2 regions of the Alkalihalobacillus sp. MEB130 genome follow, and region 1 is predicted to be linked to the other one. Evidence: riboswitches for the same ligand, from Rfam matches in the RefSeq annotation. Region 1 holds a riboswitch; the other holds the start of a gene.
What was found. Region 1 has a riboswitch for magnesium ahead of mgtE (magnesium transporter). Riboswitches for the same ligand answer to the same signal wherever they lie in the genome.
Positions count from the first base shown of each region.

Region 1 (3,433 bases):
TGCGAGAACATATCTTCCTACTTTGTTATAAATATCAGCATACTCTCTCCATAAATCATGAGCAACGGCGACAAAGTGCATACCAACAGCTAATCCATAGAATAAAGCTTGTACCCCTAATACGTCATGAGAAATAACGGTGTAGGCAACAAGCATATTATAAAAACCGAAAAAAAGAATTTGAAGCCAGAAAAGAGCTCTTGCTTTCTGTGTGTTTTGTTTTAATTGCGCTTTCCTTACAACCTTTTGGATTCCATAAAAGATTAACACCCCAAGCAGTCCGATAAAATATAACTCAGACTCCATGGTAAAATAATCACCATATTTCTTCACTAAAATTTGTTCCTTATGTAACGTTGGAAGAACATAAACAAAAACATACGAAACGGCCAGTCCTCCAGAAAAAGAAAACCATTTTAATCTTTGAATTCGACTGGATGGAATGAGTTCATTTGCGAATAAATGTATGAGAATAAATGCAAAACCCATAATGAAGGCATCTAGCGACATTATAAAATACTCCCTTAATCATAGTCTAATTATAGAGTATCCAAACGGAGCACTAGCCATAACAGTAACTGAAAAAGGAGGTTTCCGAAAAAAGTCTTCGGAAACCCCCTATAGATAACATTGCTTTAGTTTACAAGAAATCTAGTAATGCTGTAGCAATTGAGAAATAAATTAATAAACCAAGAATATCATTTACAGTTGTAATAAATGGACCTGATGCAATCGCAGGATCTAGTTTTAATTTGTTAATAATGAGAGGAACGGTCGCACCAATCACTGTTGCGATACTCAGTGTACAGAAAATCGAAAAACCAACAATCAATGCTAAAATCCAGTGCCCGTGAATTAATGTAACCGTAATAGCCAAGACAATCATACAAATAAGCCCAAGCATCAGACCTGTTCCAAATTCTCTCCTAATCATCTTGCCAATGCTGCCTTTTTTAATTGTCCCTAACGCTAAACCACGAACGGCAACAGCTAATGACTGTGTTCCTGTATTACCGGCTGAGTCCATAATAAGGGGAATAAAGGCCGCTAATAACACAATTGCTTCTAACGTTTCTTCGAATTGACCAATGACTTCTGCTGTAATAAGTCCAAAGAACATAAGAAGAATAATCCAAGGAGAACGCTTGCGAGCTGCAGTAAACGCGCTTACGTTCACATCTGTTGCCCCTTTTGCTGCAGAAATCTCTCCTAAATCCTCGGTTGCTTCTTCTTCTAAAATGTCGATAACATCATCAAAGGTGACGATCCCAACGAGATGATTTTGTTTCGTCACAACAGGTGCTGCTAAGAAATCATACTTTTTAATAAGCTTGGCTACATCTTCCTGATCCATATCATCTTGAACAGATACCACTCGTGTGCTCATGACGTTTTCAATGACTTCATCAGCTGGAGCAGTAATCAGATCTCTAAGTGAAACAACTCCGACTAATTTTTCTAGTTCATCTACGACATATAAGTAGTAGATCGTCTCCGCATCTGGCGCATCATCTCTTAGTTTTTCAATAACTTTAGAAGCTACATCGGTTGACGATATACTAACATACTCTTTTGTCATAATAGCCCCAGCTGTTTCCGGTGTATATGACATAAGCTCTTTTACTTCTTTTGCTTCTTCCTTGTTCATTTTTAATAAGATGTCTTCTGCTTTCTCACCTTTTATCTCAGCTAAAAAGTCAGCAACATCATCTGCAAACATATTATTGAACATTTCAGAAGAATAACCTTCATCTAGTTCTAGATATATTCGTTTTTGATCATCAATCTCTAATCCCTCAAAGATATGAGAGAAATCTTCGGGCGATAAATAGTCATATACTCTATGTCGTGAATCATAATCTAGTTGCACAAAAATATCGACTTGATCTGTTGGGTGCAACTCTAAAAACGTTTCACGAAACTGCTCACGATCTTCTGCTTTCAATGTATCTAAAATTAACTTTTCATATTCTTCACGGTTTTGTTCATCTAATTTTACCATTGCTCCATCCTCCTTAGACTAGGAGCCCATGTAACCACTTCTTTCTAGAAGGGAATGGACTTCTACCTCACTTATTTTTTTCAATAACTGGTAACCTATGCATTTTGCTTTTTTTGTATATGAACCATCTACATCCATTCCACATCACCTCATCTTCAAAACATATTAAAAAACACCACTCGCAAATGGAGGGTGCTTTAAAGCATGGCAAATAAACAAGTGCAACATACACTTAGCCTAATTTCCTCCATTCGTAGAGCTTTAGCACTGTGCGGCATAGGAATATATTCCAGCTACATTAAAAACCACCTTATGTCGATGGTTCCTGTTGACCCATTGGCGTCTTTGGACGTTTTTGGGCAGCAGCATATCTCCTACACAGGAGCCTCACCTAACGAGGGTTATTCAATTTTCATGTAAATAAACAAGATAAGTTTACCTTGAGCAAAATAATTGTCATTAATAAATTATATGTCCTAAAGGCAAATTCGTGAACAGATAAACGCCTATTTCCACTAACTCTAGTGCCCTTTTGTTGTGACATGAATGAATAACATGTCCTGACCTAGACTTTTCAAGTGTAAATATGCGGGTTCTGGACTATGATCCAATTCATACCACCCCCCGATTATGATTCTTCCTCTTACATGAAGACTCTATCATGCTAAAAAAGACACCTTCAACCGAATGAAGGTGTCTTTCACATCACGAAATAAGGCAGTATCATTCGTACCGATCTGGTATCATGACACAGCAAATAAGCCTTTTTAACGTCCTCCATTCGTAGAGCTTTAGCACTGTGCGGCATAGGAATAAATATTCCAGCTACATTAAAAACCACCTTATGTCGATGGTTTCTGTTGACCCATTGGCGTCTTTGGACATTTTTGGGCAGCAGCGTATCTCCAGCACAGGAGCCTCACCTAACGAGGTATTTAATTTTACATTGATGACTTTACAGCATGATAGGATATGTGTCAACCTTTAAAAAAAATAAATCCTCGCTAACAATAATTGGGAAACTGAGGTCTTATGCCCCTATACATTGATGACTCAATGCTTGATCCACTTTTGAAACTAAGTCTTTTATCGAAAAAGGCTTCAATATGTATTCTACTTGTTCAAGCTTACAGCAACTATTGTCTAAACGGGGATTCGTCGTTACAAATAGAATCGGAGTTGTAATGCCGCCTCCCTTAATCTGTGAGCATAAATGTAAGCCATTAATATCAAAAATTTCACCATTAATAATAATCAAATCATAATGTTGCTGGCTCTCGTTAAGAAATTTTTCTCCACTTTCAAAAAGTGAAACGTTCATTCCTCTTAACTCCAAGTTGTAATGAATGAGTAATGCATGCGACGGTTCATCTTCCACCAAAGCAATTCTTGGTGCTGTTTCTCTTATGAGACTCAAAGACCATCCACTCC
Region 1 covers NZ_JAOANA010000003.1:266,083-269,515, reverse strand. The annotation lists gene N0O92_RS04885 (hypothetical protein) at 1-510, opposite strand, end outside; gene mgtE (magnesium transporter) at 641-2,002, opposite strand; M-box (ykoK) riboswitch at 2,242-2,408, opposite strand; M-box (ykoK) riboswitch at 2,772-2,940, opposite strand; gene N0O92_RS04875 (response regulator transcription factor) at 3,033-3,419, opposite strand.

Region 2 (3,433 bases), on a different contig from region 1:
AAATCAAGTAGAGCCGTTGCAATAGAGAAATAAATTAATAAACCAAGAATATCATTAACCGTTGTAATGAATGGTCCGGAAGCAATAGCAGGATCTAACTTCAATTTATTAATCACAAGTGGGACCGTTGCTCCAATTACAGTCGCAACACTTAAAGTACAGAAAATAGAGAACCCAACAATTAATGCTAACATCCAATGTTGATACATGATTGTCACTGTTATACTTAAAACAATCATACAAATTAATCCGAGCATGACACCAGTACCTAACTCCCGCTTGACCATCTTTCCGATGCTTCCTCTTTTAATTGTTCCAAGCGCTAGACCACGAACGGCAACTGCTAAGGATTGTGTACCTGTATTACCAGCGGAATCCATAATGAGTGGTATAAAGACCGCTAATAAAACAATCTCTTCTAACGTTTCTTCAAATTGCCCAATGACCCCTGCTGTAATTAAACCAAAAAACATAAGCATAATAATCCATGGTGAACGCTTCTTGGCAGCCGTAAATGCACTAACATTGACATCAGTTGCGCCTTTGGCTGCGGAAATTTCGCCTAAATCTTCTGTTGCTTCTTCTTCAAGTATATCAATGACATCATCAAACGTAACAATCCCAACTAAATGATTTTGTTTGGAGACAACTGGAGCCGCTAAGAAATCATACTTTTTTATCAGTTTTGCTACATCTTCTTGGTCCATGTCATCCTGTACAGACACAACCCTTGTACTCATGATATTTTCAATTAATTCCTCTGGTTGTGCCGTAATGAGATCTCTTAATGAAATAACACCGACTAGCTTTTCTAACTCATTAACTACATACAAATAATAGATCGTTTCAGCATCCGGTGCATCATTTCTTAGTTTCTCAATCACATTTAAAACGATATCTGTTGATGAAATACTAACAAATTCTTTTGTCATAACGGCACCAGCAGTCTCTGGAGCATAAGACATTAATTCTTTGACATCTTCAGCTTCTTCTTTATTCATTTTTTGCAAGATATCTTCTGCTTTCCCACCTGTCATAACCGTCAAAAAGTCAGCAACATCATCTGCAAACATATTATTAAACATCTCTGAAGAATAGCTTTCATCAAGTTCTTGGTAAATTCGTTTTTGCTGGTCTATTTCTAACCCTTCGAAAATATGAGAAAAGTTCTCTGGAGTTACGTATTCGTACACTCGTTTCCGTGTAACATCGTCTAATTTCACAAAAATATCTACTTGATCAGTAGGGTGTAATTCTAAAAATGTTTCACGAAATTGTTCACGATCCTCAGCTTGAAGCGTATCTAAAATGAGCTGTTCATATTGCTCACGATTCTGTTCATCTAATTTAACCATCATGCTCCTCCTTATATGGGGAGTTCACCTAATTTCTTCAGTGAAAGACAAGATGTGGTTGAACCCCCGTTACGTGTATTCTTTTTCTGAATTGCCCACTTATGCATCGATTCGGGTTCCGGATTACTATCCATTCCACACCACCTCCATTCACCAAATTTCATCAACCATTACCTCGTATACTCATAAAGAAAAACAAAAAGACACCTTCTTATTAATGAAGGTGTCTTTCCAAAGCAAAATTAAGCAGAGTCCCACTCTAACAAATACATGTCAAAGTAAAGACATAGCAAATAAGCGTCCAGTTTCCTCCATTCGTAGAGCTTTAGCACTGTGCGGCATAGGAAAAAATTCCAGCTACATTAAAAACCACCTTATGTCGATGGTTCCTGTTGACCCATTGGCGTCTTTGGACATTTTTGGGCAGCAGCGTATCTCCAGCACAGGAGCCTCACCTAACGAGGTATTTAGTTAACAACATTTTTGAGATTACAGCAATGAATCTATCTTGTCAACAACAAATTCCATATATATTCTTTTCCGATTACCATTAACAGAATCATTGTAGGTGCCCATTTTCCGTCGGACATCTTTGCTTCTATACCCATTTTATCAATCACTCCATCACCCCATAAACTAAAAAACTTACGATATACTCACCAAAAAACTTTACTTCAACCTTCTTTTCCTTTATTATTTAAATCGTAATGATTATGATTATCGATGAAAGGTGGTTGCTAACATGGCCAAAAAATCAAAAGTTGCTAAGGAAATGAAAAGACAAGAGCTTGTAGCACGATATGCAGAAAAAAGGCGTGAACTGAAGGAGAAAGGAGATTACGTCGCCCTCAGTAAACTTCCACGGGATTCAGCGCCAAGTCGTTTAACGAGAAGATGTGAGTTGACAGGACGACCTCGAGGTGTTCTTCGTAAATTTAAACTTTCAAGGATTGCTTTTAGAGAGCTCGCCCACAAAGGGCAAGTTCCGGGTGTAAAAAAATCTAGTTGGTAAAAATTCAAGAAATATAGGATGTGTTCAGATTGGCAAAACAAAAAACTCTAACCGTTATAACAGGCTTTTCTTTAAAAGATAAATGTGATGTAATTAGAAAAATGCAAGAAAAGAACCCGAACAACCGTAAAGTGATTCTCTTCCGCCCTACCGATGTTCAGTTAGCATTACGTTCAGAAGAAGATCCCTTTTCACTTACACACTTTATTAGTGAGGCTGTTCATCACTTGGAGATAAATACGATAACCAATCTGATCTATACACTTGAAGACGAATTTCACACCAATCATACCGACGAGATTATTTTAGATATTTATCCTATCTCACATGTTGATACTCTGTTTGCAAGTTTAGCATCTCTAAGTGCAAGGCTAACTAGCTTGGTAATGTCCCATATTCACATCATAAACGCAAGGGATTTTTGGTTTACTTATTTTTCCGAACACGCCATTGAAGTGAATGAATTTGATTCTGAAATCTCAATTGAATATACGTTTGGTGAGACACTTATTCATCAGCTGGAGCACGCTGAGGCGATTTATTTGACCAATACAGATGAGCTTTCTCATGAGCGAGTAGGCGAAATATCCGTGTTCATACAAAACTTACAACCAAACGCAGTTGTAGAACGCCTTAAGGAAGTGGAGTACCAAAATGAGCATAAAGGGACTTTCTATAACATAGAAGAAGAAGCGAAACAACTATATAACGATCAAATCAAACTTTTCTCATCAAGAAGATCCTTACAAGTTATCGGTCAATATGGGATTGATACGTTTGTTTATAAGAGCGTTTTCCCTGTTGATTTTAGACTTTTAGAACAATTTTTCACTAAGATTCCTAGTGATGTGTTTCGTATGAAAGGAAGATGCTACAATCTCTCTACACAAGAATTACATTGCATTTCTCAAGTAGGATCATCGATACAAGTTGATACAAATGAGTTCTATTTCACTAATCAAAAGGATGTTCTAACGGAGTTCCTATTCATTGGGTCTGAGGTGAATCAAGAAGAGATTGAAAAAATGCTAAATGATTGTTTACAAATAACATATGAAAATAAAAT
Region 2 covers NZ_JAOANA010000021.1:40,236-43,668, reverse strand. The annotation lists gene mgtE (magnesium transporter) at 1-1,355, opposite strand, end outside; M-box (ykoK) riboswitch at 1,658-1,825, opposite strand; gene rpsN (30S ribosomal protein S14) at 2,098-2,367, shown strand; gene N0O92_RS18430 (GTP-binding protein) at 2,397-3,433, shown strand, end outside.
Region 2: linked by a shared signal. The riboswitch ahead of mgtE (magnesium transporter) and the one ahead of mgtE (magnesium transporter) in region 1 are both predicted to bind magnesium.